DNA from 3 places in the Amycolatopsis thermoflava N1165 genome. Region 3 is predicted to be linked to each of the others. Evidence: riboswitches for the same ligand, from Rfam matches in the RefSeq annotation. Region 3 holds a riboswitch; each other region holds the start of a gene.
The links. A riboswitch is a leader RNA that binds a small molecule or an ion and turns the genes downstream of it on or off. The one in region 3 is predicted to bind cobalamin.

Region 1 (7,003 bases), 1.2 Mb from region 3:
CTCCTCGATCATGCGTCCAGGATCGCCGACACCCAGCGCAGGGCGGCGTCCACGTCCGCGACGGTGTGCGCGGGCGGGCGCGGCGGGCGCCGCACGACGACCACCGGCACGCCCTCCTGACGGGCCGCGACGAGCTTCGCGGTGGTCATGTCGCCGCCGCTGTCCTTGGTGACCAGCACGTCGATGCGGTGCTCACGCAGCAGCGCGGTCTCGCCTTCGACGGTGTACGGGCCGCGGTCGAGGAGGATCTCCAGGCGCGGCGGCAGCGGCGGCTCCGGCGGGTCGACGCAGCGGGCCAGGAAGTGCGGTCGCGTGCAGCGCGCGAAGGCGGACAGTCCCTGGCGGCCGCTGGTGAGGAAGATCCGGTCGCCGAGGCGTTCCACCAGGTCGGCGGCCTCGCCGAGGGTGTCCACCCAGTGCCAGTCGTCGCCGGGGCCCTGCTGCCAGCCGGGGCGCTGCAGGCGCAGCAGAGGGACGTCCGCCCGATGCGCGGCCTCGACGGCGGAGGCGCCGATGCGTTCGGCGAACGGATGTGTGGCGTCCACCACGGCGGCGGTGCCGTGCTCGGTCAGCCAGCGCGCGAGGCCGTCCGGCCCGCCGAAGCCGCCGACGCGCACCTCGCCGACCGGCAGACGCGGGTTGGCGACCCGCCCGGCCAGCGACGACGTGACCGCGACGCCGCGTCGCACGAGCCCGGCGGCCAGCGCGCGGGCCTCACCGGTGCCTCCGAGCACGAGTACTTCCGTCACGCCAGCCATACTGCCTGGTGATGAGGTACGGGTGGACCACCGGAGCGTGTGCGACCGCGGCCACCACGGCCGCGTACACCGCGCTGCTCACCGGCGAGTTCCCCGACCCGGTCGAGGTGGAGCTGCCGCAGGGGCGGCGCCCGGCGTTCGCGCTGGCCACCGAGCGGTTGGACGCGGACTCGGCCACCGCCGGGGTGATCAAGGACGCCGGTGACGACCCGGACGTGACGCACGGCGCGCTGATCCTGTCCACCGTCCGGCGCGGCGAGCCGGGCAGCGGCGTGACGTTCCGCGCGGGCATCGGGGTGGGGACGGTGACCCTGCCCGGGCTGCCGTTGCCGGTCGGCGAGCCGGCGATCAACCCGGTGCCGCGGCGGCTGATGACCGAGGCGGTGCGGCGGGTCGCGGCCGCGTTCGGCGATGCCGGGGATGTCGTGGTCGAGATCTCCGTGCCCGAGGGCGAGGAGCTGGCGCGGCAGACGTGGAACCCGCGGCTCGGCATCCTCGGCGGGCTGTCGATCCTCGGCACGACCGGCGTGGTGGTGCCGTACTCGTGCTCGGCGTGGATCGACAGCATCCGGCGCGGGGTCGACGTCGCGCGGGCGCTGGGGCACGAACACGTCGCCGGCGCGACGGGCAGCACGTCGGAGCGGGCGGTCGCCGCGCGGTACGGGCTGCCGGAGACGGCGTTGCTCGACATGGGGGACTTCGCGGGCGCGGTGCTCAAGTACGTGAAGCGCCATCCCGTGCCGCGGCTGACGATCGCGGGCGGGTTCGCGAAGATGTCGAAGCTCGCGGCCGGGCACCTGGACCTGCACTCGAAGCGGTCGCAAGTGGACCTCGCGCTGCTGGCCTCGCTGGCGCCCAAGCCGCTGGCCGCGCGGATTCTCGAGGCGAACACGGCGCTGCACGCGCTGCAGCTGTCGCAGGAGGCGGGCTTCCCGATCGGCGAGGCGGTCGCGGACCGGGCGCGGGCGTTCGCGGCGTCGGTGCTGGCCCCGGCGCCGGTCGCGGTGGACGTGCTGGTGATCGACCGGGCGGGGAACGTGGTCGGGGTCAGCGGGGCCTGAGCTTTTCCGACCGGTCCCGCGCCGCCGAGTACAGGTAGCTGTCCGGGAACTTCTCCGCCCCCAGGACGCGGCCCACGAAGATCACCGCCGCGCGGTCGATTCCCGCGGCGCGCACCTCCTGCGCGATCCGCGACAAAATCCCGCGCAGGATCCGCTGCCCCGGCTGGCTCGCGCAGTGCACCACGGCCACCGGGCAGTCCGCGCCGTAGTGCGGCAGCAGCTCCTCGACCACCTGCTCGATCCGGTTGATCGCCAGGTGCACGGCCAGCGTCGTGCCGGTCGCGGCGAAGTTCGCCAGCGTCTCGCCCTCCGGCATGGCCGTCGAGCGGGCCTGGACGCGCGTGATGACCAGGCTCTGCCCGATCGTCGGCACCGTCAGTTCGCGCCCCAGCTCCGCGGCCGCCGCGGCGAACGCGGGCACGCCGGGCACCACCTGGTACGGCACGCCGGCCGCGTCGAGGCGGCGCATCTGCTCGGCCACCGCGCTGTAGATCGACGGGTCGCCCGAGCACAGCCGCGCCACGTCGTGGCCCGCGCGGTCCGCCGCGACCAGCTCGCCGACGATCTGGTCCAGCGACAGGTCCGCCGTGTCGATCCGGCGCGCGTCCGCGGGGCAGTGGGCGAGCAGGTCGGGCGGCGTCAGGCTGCCCGGGTACAGGCAGACCCCGCAGCGCGCCAGCAGGTCGCGGCCGCGCACGGTGATCAGGTCCGCCGCGCCAGGGCCGGCGCCGATGAAGAACACGGTCATTTCACGAAACTCCATTGCGTCACGGTCCGGGCCGGGGTCCAGCCGGCGAATCCGCCGAGCGGCGCGGCGTGCTCGACGGCGATCCGGGTCAGCTCGCCGCCGTGTCGCTGGTATGCCGTCGCCAGCGCCTGTTCCGAGTCGAGCGTCACCGCGTGGGCGACGAGCCGTCCGCCGGGCCGCAGCGCGTCCAGGCAGACGTCCAGCGACGCCAGACCGCCGCCGACGAACACCGCGTCGGGCGTGGGCAGGTCGGCCAGGACCTCGGGCGCCGCACCCGTCACGACCCGCAGCTCTGGCACCCCCAGCCGGTCCGCGTTGCGCTGGATCCGCGCGGCCCGTTCCGCACTGCGCTCGACGGCGATCGCGCGGTTCGCCGGATGTGCCCGCGACCACTCGATCCCGACGCTGCCGGCGCCCGCGCCGACGTCCCACAGCAGCTCGCCGGGCACCGGCGCGAGCCGGGCCAGCGCGCTCGCCCGCAGGTCCCGCTTGGTGATCTGCCCGTCGTGTTCGAAGGCGTCGTCCGGCAGCCCGGGCAGGGCCGGCAACGCCGGGCCTGAGCACTCGACAGCGACGACGTTCAACGGGTCGCCCGCCGGGTGTGACCAGTCTCGCGCGAAACCTTCGACGCGGCGCTCGGCCGGACCGCCGAGCTGCTCCAGCACCGTGAGTTTGCTCTCGCCGAAACCCCTTGCCACCAGCACCTCGGCGAGTTCCGCGGGCGTGCCGCCGTCGGAGCTGAGCACCACCAGCCGCGCCCCCGGTGCGAGCGCGCGGCTCACCCGGTGCACGCTGCGGCCGACGACGCTGACCACCTCGGTCTCCTCCGCGGACCAGCCCATCCTGGCCCGCGCGAGCGCGACCGACGACACCGCGGGCACGATCCGCACGTGCTCCGCGCCGAACCGCCTGACCAGCGTCGTCCCGATGCCGGACAGCAGCGGATCCCCGCTGGCCAGCACGCCGATCCGGCGTCCGGCGTGCTCGGCGAACAGGCCGTCCAGCGCGGGCAGCAGCGGGCTCGGCCACGCCACTTTCGGCACGTCGAGCGGCACCAGGTCGAGCTGGCGGCGGCCGCCGAACAGCACCTCGGCCGCCGCGATCTCGGCGCGCGCGGGCTCGGTCAGCCCGGCCCACCCGTCGGCCGGGACACCCACAACGACGATCCTCACGGGGCTGACCGTATGCGATGATCCTGGGGACGGTCGCCGCAGGAACCCGGTGCGATTCCGGGGCGGTCCCGCCACTGTGACCGGCCCGCGGGCCGGGAGCCAGAGCTTCGGCGGCCGTTACGTGCCCGGCACGTGCCCTGTTCAGGCGGGCGAGGACACCCGCGCGTGGCGAAGGAGTTCGCTTGAGGCCGTATCCGTTCACCGCCGTCGTCGGGATGCCGGACCTCCGGCTCGGACTGGTGCTCTCGGCGATCTCCCCGGCCATCGGCGGCGTGCTGGTGCGCGGCGAGAAGGGCACCGCGAAGTCCACGATGGTGCGCGCGCTGGCCGGCCTGCTGCCCGAGGTCGACGTCGTCGAGGGCTGCCGGTTCTCCTGCGACCCCGCCGCGCCCGACCCGAACTGCCCCGACGCGCCCCACGGCACGCGCGCGGTCCGCCGCCCGGCGCGGCTGGTCGAGCTGCCGGTCGGCGCGGCCGAGGACCGCGTGATCGGGTCGCTCAACCTGGAACGCGCGCTGACCGAAGGCGTCACCGACTTCCAGCCCGGCCTGCTCGCCGCCGCGCACCGCGGCCTGCTCTACGTCGACGAGGTCAACCTGCTGCACGACCACCTGGTCGACACGCTGCTCGACGCGGCGGCGATGGGCCGCGCGACCGTCGAGCGCGAGGGCGTGTCGGTGTCGCACGCGGCGCGGTTCGTGTTGATCGGCACCATGAACCCGGAGGAAGGCGAGCTGCGGCCGCAGCTCCTCGACCGGTTCGGGCTGACCGTCGAGGTGGCCGCGAGCCGCGATCCGGAGCAGCGCGCCGAGGTGATCCGCCGTCGGCTGGCTTACGAGGCGGACCCGGACGCGTTCGCCGCGCGGTTCGAGGACACCGACGCCCAGCTCGCGGCCGAGATCGCGGCGGCGCAGAAGCTCCTGCCGTCGGTCGAGCTGAGCGACGAGGCGTTGCGGCAGATCGCCGAGGTGTGCGCGGCGTTCGAGGTCGACGGGATGCGCGCGGACATCGTCACCGCCCGCACCGCGGTCGCCCACGCGGCGTGGAGCGGGCGCACCGATGTGTCCACAGAGGACATCCGCGTCGCGGCGCGGCTCGCGTTGCCGCACCGGCGCCGCCGCAACCCGTTCGACGCGCCCGGGATCGACGAGGAGCAGCTGGAACAGGCGCTGCGCGACGCCGAGCCGCCGGAGGACCCCGGTCCGCCGGACGACGACGGCCCCGGCTCGGGTTCCGACGCCCCGGCCGAAACCCCGCAGGGGCAGCAGAACGACAGCGGCGGGGAACCCGGCGGCGGTGGGAGCGAGCAGCAGTCCGTCGGCGCCGGAAAGCCGTACCGGGCCAGGATGTTCAGCGTCGCCGGTCTCGGGGAGGGGGCGCACGGCAAGCGGTCCCGCGCGGTGACCGACGCCGGGCGGACCATCGGCGTCCGGCCGCCCGGCACGCGCGCGGGGCGGCCGCACCTGGTCGCGACCGTGCGGGCAGCCGCGCCGCACCAGCGCTCCCGCGGTCGCGAGGGCGCCGGCCTGGTGCTCCGGCCGAGCGACCTGCGGTTCGCACTGCGTGAGGGCCGCGAGGGCAACCTCGTGCTGTTCTGCGTCGACGCGTCCGGCTCGATGGGGGCCCGGTCCCGGATGCGGGAGGTCAAGGCCGCCGTCCTGTCGCTGCTGCTGGACGCCTACCAGCGGCGGGACAAGGTCGGGCTGGTGACGTTCCGGGCGGGCGCCGCCGAGCTGGCGCTGCCGCCGACGATCAGTGTCGAGGCCGCCGCCGCGCGCCTGGAGGGCTTGCCGACCGGCGGGCGGACGCCGCTCGCGGAAGGACTGCTGGAGGCCGCGCGCGTGCTGCGGGTCGAGGCGGTGCGGGACCCGCGCCGTCGTCCGCTGCTGGTCGTGGTCACCGACGGCCGGGCCACCAGCGGCGCGGACGCGGTCGCGCGCTCGCAGCAGGCCGCGGACATGCTGGCCGGTGCGGGCGTCGCGTCCGTGGTGATGGACTGCGAGACCGGGCGCATGCGGCTGGGGCTCGCGGCGGAACTGGCCGCGCGGCTGGGCGGCGAGCACGTGCCGCTGGGCGAGGTCGCCGCCGACACGCTGGCCACCGAGGTACGCAGGAGGGCTGCCTGATGCCGCAGGGGAAACCGCTGGTCGTGCCGGACGACGGCCTCACCACGCGCCAGCGCCGCAACCGGCCGCTGCTCGCCGTGCACACCGGTGAGATGAAGGGCAAGTCCACCGCCGCGTTCGGGATGGCGCTGCGGGCGTGGAACCAAGGCTGGTCGATCGGCGTGTTCCAGTTCGTCAAGTCGGCGAAGTGGAAGGTGGGCGAGGAGAACGCCTTCCGCGCGCTGGGCGCCCTGCACGAAAGCGGCGGCCAGGGCGGGCCGGTCGAATGGCACAAGATGGGCGAGGGCTGGAGCTGGTCGCGCAAGCAGGGGTCGGACGAGGACCACGCCGCCAACGCGCGGGAGGGCTGGGCGGAGATCAAGCGCCGCCTCGCCGAGGAGCGCCACGACTTCTACGTGCTCGACGAGTTCACCTACCCGCTGCACTGGGGCTGGATCGACACCGCCGAGGTGGTCGCCGCTCTGCGCGACCGGCCGGGCCGGCAGCACGTGGTGATCACCGGCCGCAACGCGCCCGAGGAGCTGATCGAGGCCGCCGACCTGGTGACGCACATGACGAAGGTCAAGCACCCGATGGACGCCGGGCAAAAGGGCCAGCGGGGCATCGAATGGTGAATCGCGTCGTCATCGCCGCGCCCGCGTCCGGGCACGGCAAGACGACGATCGCGACCGGGCTGATGGCCGCGTTGCGGGCGCGCGGGCTGGCGGTGTCCGGGCACAAGGTCGGGCCGGATTTCATCGACCCCGGCTACCACTCGCTGGCGACCGGACGACCGCCGCGCAACCTGGATCCGTTCCTGCAGGGCGAAGATCTGTTGGCGCCGTTGCTTCGGCACGGTTCCGCGGGCGCGGACATCGCGGTGATCGAAGGCGTGATGGGCCTGTTCGACGGGCAGCTCGGCACCGAGGGCTACGCGTCGACCGCGCACGTCGCGCGGCTGCTGGGCGCGCCGGTGGTGCTCGTGGTGGACGCGTCGGCGGCGAGCCGCAGCGTCGCGGCGATGGTGCTCGGGTTCGCGCGCTACGAGCCGGGCGTCGAGATCGCGGGCGTCATCCTCAACAAGCTGGGGTCGCCCCGGCACGAGGAGGAGATCCGCGCGGCGCTGGTGCGCACCGGGATCCCCGTGCTGGGCGCGTTG
Region 2 (7,003 bases), 1.6 Mb from region 3:
GTACACGATCGCGCCGCAAGGCCTGAACTACCGCGTCGAGGTGACGCTCACCCACGGCCCGGCGGGCGAGCCGTACCGCCCGAACTACCCGTCCGAGCGCACCCGCACGCGCGGCCGCCAGTGGTACCGGGGCGACTGCCACCTGCACACCGTGCACTCCGACGGCAAGCGCCTGCCGTCCGAGGTGGCCGCCGGTGCGCGGGAGGCCGGGCTGGACTTCATCACCTCGACCGACCACAACACGTCGTCGTCGCACGGCGTGTGGGGCGAGTTCGCCGGCGACGACCTGCTGATCATGCTCGGCGAGGAGGTCACCACCCGCAACGGCCACTGGCTCGCGCTCGGCGTGCGGCCCGGCCAGTTCGTCGACTGGCGGTACCGGTCCCGCGACGGTGAACTGCCCGAATACCAGCGTGCGGTGCACCGCTCCGGCGGCCTCTGCGTCGCCGCGCACCCGTACTGCCCGTGGGTCGGGTGCAACTTCAAGTTCGGCTACACCGGCTTCGACGCGGTCGAGGTGTGGAACGGTCCGTGGACGTGGGACGACGACGCAGCCGTGTCCGAATGGGACAACACCCTGGTGGAATCCGTGCGCGGCAAGGGAAGCTGGCTGCCCGCGATGGGCAACAGCGATGCGCACAACCCCGGCCAGACGATCGGCCTGCCACAGACCGTCGTCCTCGCCGACGCGCTCACCCGGGACGCGATCCTCGACGGGATCAGGGCCGGGCGCAGCTGGATCGCCGAGTCGGCCGGCGTCGACCTGTCACTCGCCGCGACGGGACCGCGCGGCCAGGCCGCCGGCATCGGCGACCGTCTCGCCGTGGCGGACGGGGACAAGGTCGCCGTGCGGCTGGACGTGTCGGGCGTGCCGAACGGGACCGTGCGCCTGATCACCGACGAGGGCCAGGTGTTCCAGCAGAGCCTTCCCGCTTCGGGTACCGGCAGCGTGACGTGGCTGACCACGCCCGCGGTGTCGGCTTATGTGCGTGCTGAGGTACGTCACCCCCTTGCTGATGGTTCGGCGGGTGCTCCCGCGTTGTCGGCTGGTCTCAACTTCGGCGCCATGGCGGCGATGACGAACCCGATCTTCCTCGGCCGGGTGTGACCCCACCGAGACCGACGGGCTGGGAGCCGTCGCGGCGTGGGGTGATCACTCTGGCTGCGCGGCTCCCTTCAACGTCGCGCGGACGGCGTCGATGGTGTCCGCGTCCGCCGGGTCCTTGTCGGGGCGGTAGCGCACCACGCGGGCGAAACGCAGTGCGACACCGCCCGGGTAGCGCGTGCTGACCTGGGCGCCGTCCAGTTCGATCTCGACCACCAGCTCCGGCCGGACGTGCACCGTCCATTTGTCCCGGTGGGTCTCGATCTCCTGGAACGTCCTGGTCTGCCACGCCAGGAGCTCGTCGGTGAGCCCCTTGAACGTCTTGCCGACCATGATCGGCGGGCCGCCGTCGGGGTCGCGTGCCCCGAGGTGCAGGTTCGACAGGTACCCGGTGCGGCGGCCGTGGCCCCACTCCGCGGCGAGGACGACGAGGTCGAGCGTGTGCACCGGCTTCACCTTCAGCCACGCCCGGCCCCGCCGCCCCGCCGCGTACGGCGAGTCGAGCGCTTTCACCATCACGCCCTCGTGCCCGGCGTCGAGGGCGGCCGCGAGGATCGCGTCCGGATCGGACGGTTCCGTCCGTCCCGGGATGAGGTGCTCGCCTGCCACCCGGCGCAGCGCCTCGTTGCGCTCCCGCAACGGCTTGTCGAGCAGGTCCGTGCCGTCCAGGTGCAGGCAGTCGAAGAAGTACGGCTGCAGCAGCAACGCGCGCACCTGCTCCTCGCGCGTGCTGCCGAACCGGCTCATCGTCTCCTGGAACGGCCGTGGCCTGCCGTCGTCGGTCAGCGCGAGCGTCTCCCCGTCGAGCACCACCGACCGGCACGGCAGTGCGCGCACCAGGGACACCAGTTCGCCCACGTGCTGGGTGATCTCGCGCAGCGTTCTCGTGTAGACGTGCACCTCGTCGCCGTCGCGGTGCACCTGTATCCGCGCTCCGTCCATTTTGTACTCGACGATGGCGGACGGGTGCTCGCGCACCGCCTCGTCGAGCGATTCGGCTGGGGACGCCAGCATCGGCCGCAGCGGACGCCCCAGCTCCAGCCCGAAGCCGCCGAGCGCGGCCTCGCCACCGGTGACCGCGGCCGCGGCGGTGACCGGCAGCTGCCCGGACAGCATGAACGCGCGCCGGACCACTTCGGCGGGCACGTCCGCCGCCGCCGCGATCGCGTCGAGCATCACGCCCTCCAGCGCCCCCTGCCGCAGCTCACCGGTGAGCAGGCGGAAGAGGAACTGCTGTTCGGCTTCGGTGGCGCGGGAGAACAGCTCCGCCAACAGGCCGGCCCGGCGCCTGGCCGACCCGCTGCCCGAAGCGGCTCCCACTTCGCCGAGGACCTCGTCGACCCCGGCCACGGTCAGGTTCGGTTCGTCAGCCGGGCCCGCGCCCAGCTCGGCCAGCGTGCGCCACCCCGTCCCGATCCGGCCCTGGGTGGGCCGTCCGGTCAGGAAGGCGACCACGGCGGGCAGCTCCCGCTCGTCCGCGCGGTTGAGCAGGTCCGCCAACGTCGCGATCTTCGCCTTGCGCGAGCGGGTGGCCGCTAGCGAGGCGGAGGCTGTGACGACGTCGGCGAGCAACATGCGGACATCATCTCCCGGCCCACCGACAATTTCCGGGGACGCAGGACCAGCGCGACGGCGCCGAGGCAGACGACCAGCCCGAGCAGGCCACGCAGCGTGATCGTGTCCTCGAACATGAGCCAGGCGAGGATCATCGTGGTAGGCGGTGTGAGGTACAACAGCCCGGACACGGCTGTCACCGAGCTACGACGCAGGACCAGCCAGTAGCAGCCATATCCCCCGAACGTGGAAAACAGGACGACCCACCCGACCGCGAACCAGAAGTCCGGATCCGCGGGCGCGACCAGCTGGCCGGTGGCCGCCGCGACCTCGGTGAACAGGACCGCGCTGGTCACGCACTGCACCACCAGCCCGTCCCAGAGCGGCACGTCGGAAGCCGTCTTGCGCTCGATGAGCGTGGCCGCGACCAGGGCGAGCATCGCCAGGAACGGCAGCGCGTAGGCCAGCGGCGGGGTGCCGGGGCGGCCGGACAGGTCGTCGCCGACCACGAGCGCCACCCCGGCCAGGCCGCCGACCAGCCCGGCCCACCGCAGCGCGCCCGCGCGCTCGCCCAGCACGAACTGGCTCAGCACCACCCCGACGATCGGCTGCAGCGCCGCGATCAGCGCGGACGTCCCGGCGGCGACGCCGAGGTCGGCCGCCGCGTACACGCAGTACAGGTACGCGCCCTGGGAGAGCACGCCGAGGCCGGCCTGGATCGCGGCGTCCCGCGGCCGCATCGAGCGCCGCCGGACCACCCACCACACGCCGAGCAGCAGCCCCGCGGCGAGGAACCGCCAGGCCAGGAGGGACACCGCGCCGCCGGACCTGGCGCCCAGCGTGGCGCCGACGAACCCGGAGCTCCAGAACAGCACGAAACCGCTTCCGGCGACGACGTTCCCCCGCATGCACCCTCCCTGAGTATACCGGTCTGTATAGTCCACGGTAGCTATACCGGTCGGTGTACTGTCAAGTCGTGGAGACGGACAAGCCGCTGACCCCGGCCGCCGAACGGATCCTCACGGTCGCCGGGAAACTGTTCTACGACAACGGGATCCACGCGATCGGCGTGGACACGATCGCCGCCGAGGCCGGGGTCACCAAGAAGACCCTGTACGACCGGTTCGGTTCCAAGGCCGATCTGGTCGCGCTCTACCTGCGCCGCCGGGACGAGCGGTGGCGGGAGCGGGTGCGCTCCTTCGCCGGCCCGCGGACGACTCCGGCCCAGAAGCTGCTCAAGGTGTTCGACGCGCTCGCCGACTGGCTCGACATCGAGAACACGCGTGGTTGCGCGTTCGTCAACGCGCACGCCGAACTGCCGTCGCCCGACCACCCGGGCCGGCAGGTGATCGCCGCGTCGAAGCAGTGGTTGCTGGGCTACCTGCGGGACTTGGCAGTGGACGCGGGCGCGCGGAACCCGGCGCGGCTGGCGGAGGCGCTGCTCGTCCTGGTCGAGGGCGCGACGGTCGCGGCGTCGCTGGACGTGGCGCCGACGGCGGTGGCCACGGCCAAGCGCGTCGCGAAGTCGCTGGTGGACGAAGCCACGGCGGCGCAGCACAACTCGGCGTCCCGTCGGTAGGGCGCCGGTCACCGGGATGGCCCTTGCCCCGCCGCGAGGCCGAAACGTACCGTGAGCGGGCCGTGGTGCTCGGGAAGTCCGGTGTGAAACCGGCGCGGCCCTCGCCACTGTGAACGGGAAGTCCCGGCCCGGGACAGCCACTGGACGCGAGTCCGGGAAGGCGGGCCGCGGATGTCGATCCGAAGCCAGGAGACCGGCCACGGCACGTTGGACCATCCACGAGGTGCTGGAAGGCGGTCTCCATGGGGACTTCACCCACCATGTCCTGGCGCAGGCAGGACACCTACCGCACGGGCCTGTTGCTGCTGGCGATCGTCGTGTTGCACGCGGTCGCCTTCGGGATACTCGCGTTGCTCGTGGTGCCCGGGCACTACGCCGTCGGCGCGCAGGTGTTCGGCTTCGGGCTCGGGCTGACGGCGTACACGCTCGGCATGCGGCACGCGTTCGACGCCGACCACATCGCCGCGATCGACAACACCACCCGCAAGCTGATGGCCGAGGGCCAGCGCCCGGTCTCGGTCGGGTTCTGGTTCGCGCTCGGGCACTCCACCGTGGTCGTCGTGCTGGCGGTGCTCGTCGCGATCGGCGCGAAGGGCATCCTGAGCTGGACCGAGGACGGCTCGTCGGCGCACCGGGTGCTCGGCGTGATCTCCACCGGCGCGTCCGGCGGGTTCCTGTACCTGATCGGCATCCTGAACCTGGTCGCGCTGGTCGGCATCTGGAAGGTGTGGCGTGAGCTGCGCCGCGGCCGCTTCGACGAGGCCGAGCTGGAGGCGCGGCTCGACTCGCGCGGGTTCGTCAACCGTTTCCTCGGCAGGCTCACCCGCTCGATCCGCCGCCCGGGTCAGATGTACCTGGTCGGGCTGCTGTTCGGCGTCGGGTTCGACACCGCCACCGAGGTGCTGCTGCTGGCGCTCGCCGGGTCCGGCGCGGCCGCCGGCCTGCCCTGGTACGCGATCCTGTGCCTGCCGCTGCTGTTCGCCGCCGGGATGAGCCTGTTCGACACGCTCGACGGCACATTCATGAACTTCGCCTACAACTGGGCGTTCGCCAACCCGGTCCGCAAGATCTACTACAACCTCACGATCACCGGCCTGTCCGTCGCGGTGGCGCTGGTCATCGGCACGATCGAGCTGGTCGGTGTCGCCAGGGACGACCTGGGCTGGTCGGGCGCGCTGGTCGACTGGATCGCGGACATCGACCTCGACAGCGTCGGCTACATCGTCGTCGGGTTGTTCGTGGTGGTGTGGGCGGCCGCGATCGCGTACTGGCGGCTCGCCAGGGTCGAGCACCGGTGGAGCTCAGCCGAGTGAGGCCGCCCGCCCGTTCGAGCTGAGCGCGGCGGTCAGGTCCTCGCGGGCCCGGAACACGCGGGACCGGATGGTGCCGACCGCGCAGTCGCACACCTCCGCCGCGTCTGCGTAGGACAGTCCGATCACCTGCGTGAGCACGAACGCCTCCCGCCGCTCCGGCTCCAGCTCGGCGATCAGCTTGCGCAGCACGACGAGCCGGCCGTGGTCGGGCGTCTGGGCGCCGCTCTGCTCGGCGGTGGCCACCCAGTCCTCGACCTGGCTGGTCTGCGGGCGGCGGCGGTTGCCGCGCAGGTGGTCGGCGGCGACGCGCTTGGCGATCGACAGCAGCCACATCCGCGCGGGCGACCGGCCGGCGAACGACGGCAGGGCGGCGAAGGCGCGCAGGTAGGTCTCCTGTACCAGGTCCTCGGCCACGCCGGGGTTGGACAGGTAGGTCAGCAGGCGGTGCAGCTGCCGTTGGGTGGCGGACACGAAGCGCTCGGCGGCCACCCGATCGCCGCGCGCCGCCAGGAAGGCGTCCCGGGTGATCTCGTCGTCGTCCACTTCGCGTTCCTCCCAGTGCGGCCTGACGGTGCGGGCCCTGACCGATGACCTTATGGCCTTCGCGGCATCCGGCGTCAAGGAAACATCACAGGTATGTGAAATCCCAACCGATCCCAGGATCCGGAGCAGTGAGGGGAACTATCCAGCGCGGGCGGACGACAATGCAAATATGGACTGTGCAACCGCGCGCGAGGCGATCTCGGCCAACCTCGACGGCGAGGACCCCGGGGTGGATCCGGTGGCGCTGGACGAGCACGTCTCGCGCTGCGCGGCCTGTCTGACCTGGCAGGACGAGGCGGCGGCGGTGACGCGCCTGGTGCGCCTCGAGCCGGCGGCCGCGTCGCCGGACGTGTCGGCGCGCGTGCTCGACCATGCGCCCGCGCCCGCCCGGCCGGCGCGGCTCGACTGGCCGCGGCTCGCGCTCGTCCTCACCGCGATCGCCCAGATGTCCATCGTGGTGTCGCTGTTGTTCGTGCCCCAGCGGATGGCCGACGGGATGGCGGTCCAGCCCGGATCACACCTCGAGCACGAGGCCGCGGCGTTCAACTTCGCCATCGCGATCGCGCTGCTGTGGGCGGCCGTGAAGCCGCGACAGGCACGCAGCCAGCTGCCGGTCCTGCTCAGCTTCGCCGCCGTGCTGGTCGGGTTGTCCGTGCTGGACCTGGTCGGCGGCCGGGTCGGCTGGGAACGGCTGGCCAGCCACCTGCCGCTGCTGTTCGGCCTGTTCTGCGCGGTGCTGGTGGCGCGGCGCGACGGCCGGTGGCCGTGGCCGGGCAACCGGGCGGGCGCCGAACCGGCGAGCCGCACCGGCTCCGCCGAGACCGGCCAGGACCTCGCCGAACCGGCGGCGCAGTCCCGGAAGTATCAGCCGCCCGCAGCGCGGCGCAACGTCGCCTGATCGATGTCGTC
Region 3 (7,003 bases):
TTCGCGCAGTTCACGCTGCTGCTGGTGCAGGCGCTGTCGGACCAGTTCAGCAAGATCCGCACGTTCGCGTTCGTCGAGCTGACCGACGAGATCACCGGCCTGGTCACCGCGGGCGCGGCGGACCCGGAGGGGCTCGCGCGGCGCATCCTCACGCAGGCGAAGCTCACCCGCTGGGGCATGAGCAGCGACTACGGCGGTTCGCTGGCGAGCTTCGTGGACGGGTGGCCGGACGCGGTCGGGCCGCGCACGTCGGTGCTGATCCTCGGCGACGGCCGCACCAACGGCGGCGACCCGAACCTGGACGCGGTGCGCCGGATCGCGGAGCGGGCCAAGCACGTCCACTGGCTCAACCCGGAGGCGCGATCAGCTTGGGGCACGGGCGATTCCGCCGCGCTGCGGTACGCCCGCGTGGTGCCGATGCACGAGTGCCGCAACCTGCGTCAACTCACCCAGCTGGTGACCGAGCTGCTGCCCGGCTGACGGTAACGAAGCCGTCTCGCGGGGAGTGATTTTCCGGCTGCTGTGTGTAAGTGGTCGAGACCAGGGCATCCCGTGGTCATGGCGGGGAGCACGGTCGGCAGGCGGGCGTTCCTCACCGCGGCCCTGGCGGGCGCGGCGAGCGTCGCCTGCAGCAGCGGTGGTGAGGGTTTCTTTTCCAGGCAGGCGCTTTCCGGGCGGCCGACGCCGCTGGACGCGCCCGCGGCGGGGTTGCGCGGGTTCCCGGCGCAGGTCGCCGCGCACAGCGTGGTCGAGGACCACCTGCTGGTCGGCTACTGCGGCGCGCCGGGCAGCCCGGCGCTGGGGCGGATGACCGGTGATCTGCAGGAGGCCTCCGCGCAGCTGCGCGAGCTGATCGGCACCTATCCGCGGAACCGGCCGGTGATCCCGGTGGTCGAGCTGATCGCGACGACGGTGAACCCGACGCCGGGCCCGGACGGCATGTACCGCAGCCGGGCGAACGACAGCACCATCCAGCGCTACCTCGACGCCGCGCGGGCGCTCGACGGGCAGCTGCTGCTCAACATCCAGCCGGGGCGCGCGGACTTCCTGCCCGAGGTGAAGGCGTTCGAGCACTGGCTGACCGAGCCGGACGTCGGTGTCGCGCTGGACCCGGAGTGGGCGGTGGAACCGGGCGTCGTGCCGGGCGAGGAGTTCGGCGTGACGACCGGCGAGGAGCTCGACGGTGTGGCCGCTTACCTCGCTTCGCTGGTGGCGCGGCACCGGCTGCCGGCGAAGATCATGGTCTACCACCAGGTGGCGGTCACGGTCGTGCGGGACATCGCCGGGCTGAAGCGGCACAACGGGGTCGCGGTGATCAACGTGGTGGACGGCATCGGCAGCGCCGAGGCGAAGAAAGCCACCTGGGACCAGGTGATGAAGCGCAAGCCGCCGCACGTCAAGGCCGGGTTCAAGCTCTTCTACCAGGAGGACACCCGCGACGGGGAACCGCTGATGACGCCCGAGCAGGTGGTCGGGCTGCAGCCGCAACCGGTCTACGTGGTGTACGAATAGGGCCCCCGAGCGCGGGGCAGTTGGGAGTCCGCACTCGGGGGCCACTCGCCTGCCACAACGCTCCGAGGGGGAGTTCGAGCGCGGGCAAGACGGCGGTGCCGGAGGTGTCGCGCCCACCCTCCGCGCGGGCCTTAACAGTGAATCGAGGCGAAAGCAGGGCGTGTTACTGGCAGGTCTTCAACAATTTCAGGGAATCCAGGAGATGTCGTCGGGGTCGCCGCCGATGAGGGTCTGCCGCGTGTCCTGTGAGCTGGGTCGCATGCTCTGCAACGCTAGCGATTGTTGAACGATCCGTCAACCCGGTTGCTCGATTGTTCAACGATCCTCTATTCTGTGGCGCACCACACCGTTCTCGGAAAGGTGCCAGCGATGACCGCGTCCACCCTCAGCCACCGCGACGTCGAGTTCCTGAAAGCGGTTGCCGACGGCCGCGTGGAACTGACCGCGAGCAGCGAGCCGCACGTGTACGTCGACGGACTCTCCTGCTGCGACCAGTTCGGCGCGCGACTGCTGATCCACGCCGGCCTGGTCCGCCGCGTCCCCGGCACCGGTGCCCGCATCCCCGCCAAACTCACCGACGCCGGCCGCGACGCGATTCGTTAGGCTGCCACCCGCCGCGTCCATTGTGGACGGCTGCGGTACAGCACGGCCACGAACGCGGGCACGCCGATGATCGACGTGACCACGCCGACCGGCACCTCCTGCGGATCGAGCATCGTGCGCGCCAGCGTGTCCACCCACACCAGGAACACCGCGCCGGCCACGGCGGTGACCGGCAGCAGGCGTCCGTGGCCAGGGCCGACCAGCGCACGGGCCGCGTGCGGGAGCACCAGCCCGACGAACCCGACCGCCCCGCAGGCGCTCACCAGCGCGGCCGTCAGCAGCGCGGTGACGCACATCAGCACGATCCGGGTTCGCGTCAGCGCGACCCCGAGCGCCGCGGCGAGGTCCTGGCCGTAGGCGAGCACGTCGAGCGTGCGGGCGTGGCCGAAGCACACCAGCAGCGCGACGACCAGCACCGCCGCACACACGCCGACCTCGGACCACGACGCGCTGCTGAACGAACCGAGCAGCCAGAACAACACGCCCCGCGTCGTTTCCGCGTCCCCGGCCGTCAGCACGACGAACGACGTCAGCGCGGAGAACAGCTGCATCGCCGCGACCCCGGACAGCACCACGCGCTCGGTGGTGCCGCCCAGCGTCTGGCTGAGCAACAGCACGAGCCCGAACGACAGCACCGCCCCGGCGAACGCCCCCGCCGACAACGACACCACTCCCCCGCCGACCCCGAGCACCACGACCAGCACGGCGCCGGTCGACGCGCCCGAGGACACCCCGAGCACGAACGGGTCGGCGAGCGGGTTGCGCAGCAGCGACTGCATGACCGCCCCGCACACCGCCAAACCCGCGCCGCACACGGCGGCCAGCAGGGCGCGCGGGATCCGCAGGTGCCACACGATCCCGTCGCGGACCGGCGAGAGCACCGGCTCGCCGAAGCCGAGGTGGGCCAGGACGGTGGCATACACGTCGCCCACACCGATCCCGGCCGGGCCGATCGTCACCGCGACGGCCACCGACACCACGAGCAGCGCGAGACCCCCGGCGCACAGCGGCAGGACGCGCGCGGTGCGCATCACCTGGCAAACCCGAACCCGCGCAGCGCCGCGGCGACCTGCTCGGCGCCGTCCACGGTGCGCAGCGTCGGGTTCATCGCCTGCCCGGACAACAGCACGTACCGCTTGTTCCGCACCGCGGCCAGGTCGCGGGTCACCGGGTGCGACTCCAGGAACGCGATCTTGGCAGCGGCGTTCTCCGCGGTCTGCGAACGGCGGGTGAGGTCGCCGAGGACGATCACGTCCGGGTCGCGTTCGGCGACCGTCTCCCAGTTGATCTGCGGCCACTCCTCGCGCGTGTCGTCGAAGACGTTGCGGGCGCCCACGGTCGTCGTGATGATGCCGGGCGCGCCGCAGCAACCCGCCAGGTAGGGGGCTTCGGAGTTGGCGAACCAGAACATCAGCCGGGCGTTCGCACCGGCGCCCGCGACCGCCCGCATCCGTTCCTGCAGGCTGGTGACCAGCTGTTCGCCGCGGTCCTCGACGCCGAAGATCCGCGCGAGGTCCCGGATCTCGGTGTAGACGGCGTCCATGGTCAGCGTTTCGGTGCGCGTGCCGTCGCCGCCGCCGCTGGTGTCCTTGGCGCATTCGGTCGGCGACAGGTAGGCGGGCACCCCGAGTTGCTCGAACTGCTCGCGGGTCGCGACGCCGCCCTTGCCGAGGATGGCGCCGAACGAGGCGGCGACGAAGTCCGGCTCGGCGGCGAGCACGGTCTCGAACGACGGGTAGTTCTCGGCGAGCCGGGGCACCTTGGCGTTGTCCGCGGCCAGGTGCGGCAGCACGGGATCGGTCCAGGTGGCGGTGCCTGCCATGCGGTCCGCGAGGCCGAGGGACAGCATGATCTCCGCCGCGCCCTGGTTGAGCGCGACCGCCCGCCGCGGCGGTTCCGGCACGCGGACCTGGTGGCCGCAGTTGTCCACGACCACCGCCGCGGTGGCCCCGGAGGGGGTGGCGCTCGCGCACCCGGTCAGCGCCAGCACGGCGGCGAGCAGTGGGAAGGTCATCGATCGGCGCACAGCGGCCCCTAGCGTCGAGGGCTCATGCGCGGAGCCCGGTCCGGCGGTCTCCCCCGTGGCGGGGGTGCCAGCAGGTCTTCGGACTCGGGGTCGTCCGGGCGGAACGCCTTCCCGGACCGCGTGGTCCAGTGGCCGTTGTCCCGCCCGTCGCCGCTCACCGCTGCGCGTCAGTTCCGGATTCGCACCGGATTCCCTGGCCCCTCGCGGGGCACGACTGGCGCGCTCACGCTAGCACGACGACCTCGTCCCCGGCCCCGACCGTGCCCGGTTCCACAGTGGACCCGTAGACGCCGAGGCACATGTCGTGCTCGCGGGCGATGCGGCGCAGGACGGCCGGGTCGCGCCGGCCGGTGCGCGGATCGACGTTGACGACCACGCAGCGCCGGTCGCGGCGGTCGACCCGGATGCGGGTGGTGCCGATGCGGAGCGTGCGGCCGATCCAGTCCTCCTCGGGCACGTCGGTGTCGATCAGGAGGTTGGGGCGGAAGCGCAGCGGCTCGGCACCGGCGCTGCGGGTGGTGATCAGGGACAACGGCGCGCTGTCGAACGTGCCGCGGTCGAGTTTCTGGACGCGCGCGGCGCCCAGTTCCGCGGCGAGCGCGGGATCGGTGACGTCGTGCAGCCTGCCGTCCGGGGTGCGAACCTGGGACTCGCCGACGACCTGGTGGCGGACGAGGTCGTTGCGCCTGCGGATGGTGAGCCAGGGGAAGCCGTTCGACTCCTGGCCCGGCCGGACGAACGCCCAGCGCCGGTCACCGTCGAGGCCGTGCCAGGAGACGGCGGCCTCGTCCAGTGCTTGCGCGGCCATGGACTTGACGGGGTAGCGGAAGATCGCGGCGAGGTGTCCGACGAGCATCTGCGCCTCCTCGGGTGAGAAGGCGCCCTTGCTGCGGGAGACGGTGCCGAGCGTGGCGGGCCGGGCCCGTCGCAGCGCCTCTCGGCACCGCCCGCGAAGGTAGCACTTCTAGCTCCAGGCCTGCCAGGCCAGCGTGACGGCCAGGCCCATGCCCGCCAGCGCGATCGCGACCCGGAGCGGGGCCGCGGGCAGGCGGCGGACCACCGCGGGTCCCACGAAGGAGCCGGCGACCAGACCGAGGCACAGGGCCGCCGCCGCGGGCCAGAGCACCGAGCCGGTGAACGCGAACACCACGGCGGCCACCAGGTTGGCCGCGCCGGTCACGATGTTCTTCGCCGCGTTCGTCCTGGCCAGCGGCTGCGCCCAGGCGGCGGACAGCAGCGCGAGCATGATCACCCCGGCCGCCGCGCCGAAGTAGCCGCCGTAGATCGCGACCAGGAACGCGCCCGTCGCGGTGCCCGCGGTCAGCCCGCCGTCGCCGCGGCCGGCGCGTTCGGCCAGCCGCGGGGAGAACAGCAGCAGGATCGACGCGCCGCCGATCAGGAACGGGACGATGTAGGCGAACGTGCCTTCCGGGGTGAGCAGCAGCAACGCGCTGCCGGCCGCGCCGCCGACCGCCGTGATCGCGCACAGCCGCAGCAACCGGGCGCGCTGCCCGCGCAACTCGGGTCGCGAACCGGCCGCCGAGCCGACCGTGTTGCCCATCAACGCGACGGTGTTGGTCACGTTCGCGGTGACCGGCGGCACCCCGATCGCCAGCAGCGCCGGGTAGGACACCAGCGAGGCGAGCCCGGCGATCGAACCGGTCAGACCCGCCCCGACACCGGCCACCACGAGGAACAGCAGTTGCCACGGGCCGAGGGTGAGCAGCGGATCAGCGGGCACGTTGCCCCAATTTACCGCAGGAGCAATCGTTTTCCGGGCCCGCGAGACGAACCCCACTCCTCCACTGTGGAGTCAGCGTGCGGTGTCCAGAAGGGATTCCTCCGCCGTCACGGCCGGCGCGCGGTGACCAGCCAGGTGGCCGCGCCGAGCAGCACACCGTCGGGCGTCTCGTGCGGGACGAGCGCCTCGGTCAGCGCGGCGACCGCCCGCTCGACCGTCTCCGCCGGGTAGCGCCCGAAGATCGTCCGCAGCATCGCGCCGCGGCGCAGGAAATCGGCCGCCGCCGCGGCATCGGCGCCGAGCCGGACCGGCGCCCGGACGTCGTCCACGGCGATGCCGGTCAGCCCCGCGCCGGTGAGCAGCTCGCGCAGGTAGCCCGGCTGGGCGAACGAGAACGGGCCGGGGCCGGGCGGGACGGCATCGGCGGTGTCGACGTGCGGGGCGATCGCGTCCAGCGCCAGCACGCGGTGCTCGTTCTCGCGCAGGTCCTGCCAGCACAGGAACGCCAGCCGCCCGCCCGGCCGCAGCGCCCGCGTGACGTTGGTGAAGGCGGCGAGCGGGTCGTCGAAGAACATCACCCCGAACCGGCTGAGCGCGAGGTCGAACGAGCCGGCGCCGAAGTCGTGGACCTGCACGTCAGCCTGCTCGAACCGCACCCCGTCGACCCCGGCGGCGCGCTCCCGCGCCACGGCGAGCATCGGGCCGGACAGGTCCGCGCCGAGGACGGCCGCGCCCCGCCCGGCCGCGAGCAGCGTGGTGGTGCCGCACCCGCAGCCGATGTCGAGGACCCGCTCGCCCGGCTCGATCCGGGCGGCGTCGAGGAGGTGCGGGGTCAGGTGCGCGAGCATCGCGTCGTAGTGCTCGGCGTGGTCGGCCCAGTAGCGGCCGGTGTCGCCGTTCCAGTCGCGTGCCTCGTCCTCGTTGGCCATGCCGTCACGTTAGCCCGGGCGGCCTCGTCCGGTGGGTGAGATGAAAGGAGGCGTGTCAGGTGAACGTCGTGTTGTGGATCTGCCAGGGGCTGCTCGCGGCGCTGTTCCTGGTGTCCGGATCGCTCAAGTCCACCCAGTCGAAGCAGCGGATGCTCGACACCGGCCAGACCGGGGTGGTGTTCTTCCCGCTGC

Region 1: it holds a riboswitch for cobalamin, as region 3 does, so the genes downstream of both, AMYTH_RS0136925 (putative cobaltochelatase) here and AMYTH_RS0143130 (ABC transporter substrate-binding protein) in region 3, are expected to answer to the same signal.
Region 2: it holds a riboswitch for cobalamin, as region 3 does, so the genes downstream of both, nicT (Nickel transporter NicT) here and AMYTH_RS0143130 (ABC transporter substrate-binding protein) in region 3, are expected to answer to the same signal.

What each region holds. Positions count from the first base shown of each region.
Region 1 is NZ_KI421511.1:7,434,731-7,441,733, forward strand. Features, by position in the region: gene bluB (5,6-dimethylbenzimidazole synthase) at 1-12, opposite strand, end outside; gene AMYTH_RS0136905 (cobalt-precorrin-6A reductase) at 9-758, opposite strand; gene AMYTH_RS0136910 (cobalt-precorrin-5B (C(1))-methyltransferase) at 770-1,819, shown strand; gene cobM (precorrin-4 C(11)-methyltransferase) at 1,806-2,567, opposite strand; gene AMYTH_RS0136920 (bifunctional cobalt-precorrin-7 (C(5))-methyltransferase/cobalt-precorrin-6B (C(15))-methyltransferase) at 2,564-3,724, opposite strand; cobalamin riboswitch at 3,725-3,862, shown strand; gene AMYTH_RS0136925 (putative cobaltochelatase) at 3,922-5,865, shown strand; gene cobO (cob(I)yrinic acid a,c-diamide adenosyltransferase) at 5,865-6,479, shown strand; gene AMYTH_RS0136935 (cobyrinate a,c-diamide synthase) at 6,473-7,003, shown strand, end outside.
Region 2 is NZ_KI421511.1:7,012,049-7,019,051, forward strand. Features, by position in the region: gene AMYTH_RS0134830 (CehA/McbA family metallohydrolase) at 1-1,108, shown strand, start outside; gene AMYTH_RS0134835 (ATP-dependent DNA ligase) at 1,154-2,680, opposite strand; gene AMYTH_RS0134840 (DMT family transporter) at 2,641-3,567, opposite strand; gene AMYTH_RS0134845 (TetR/AcrR family transcriptional regulator) at 3,636-4,238, shown strand; cobalamin riboswitch at 4,285-4,454, shown strand; gene nicT (Nickel transporter NicT) at 4,499-5,551, shown strand; gene AMYTH_RS0134855 (sigma-70 family RNA polymerase sigma factor) at 5,540-6,094, opposite strand; gene AMYTH_RS0134860 (zf-HC2 domain-containing protein) at 6,264-6,992, shown strand; gene AMYTH_RS0134865 (helix-turn-helix domain-containing protein) at 6,959-7,003, opposite strand, start outside.
Region 3 is NZ_KI421511.1:8,661,923-8,668,925, reverse strand. Features, by position in the region: gene AMYTH_RS0143150 (vWA domain-containing protein) at 1-480, shown strand, start outside; gene AMYTH_RS0143145 (hypothetical protein) at 559-1,512, shown strand; gene AMYTH_RS0143140 (hypothetical protein) at 1,882-2,115, shown strand; gene AMYTH_RS0143135 (iron chelate uptake ABC transporter family permease subunit) at 2,112-3,149, opposite strand; gene AMYTH_RS0143130 (ABC transporter substrate-binding protein) at 3,146-4,129, opposite strand; cobalamin riboswitch at 4,194-4,375, opposite strand; gene AMYTH_RS0143125 (MOSC domain-containing protein) at 4,365-4,997, opposite strand; S-adenosyl-L-homocysteine riboswitch at 5,011-5,086, opposite strand; gene AMYTH_RS0143120 (sulfite exporter TauE/SafE family protein) at 5,106-5,882, opposite strand; gene AMYTH_RS0143115 (class I SAM-dependent methyltransferase) at 5,990-6,811, opposite strand; gene AMYTH_RS0143110 (DoxX family protein) at 6,871-7,003, shown strand, end outside.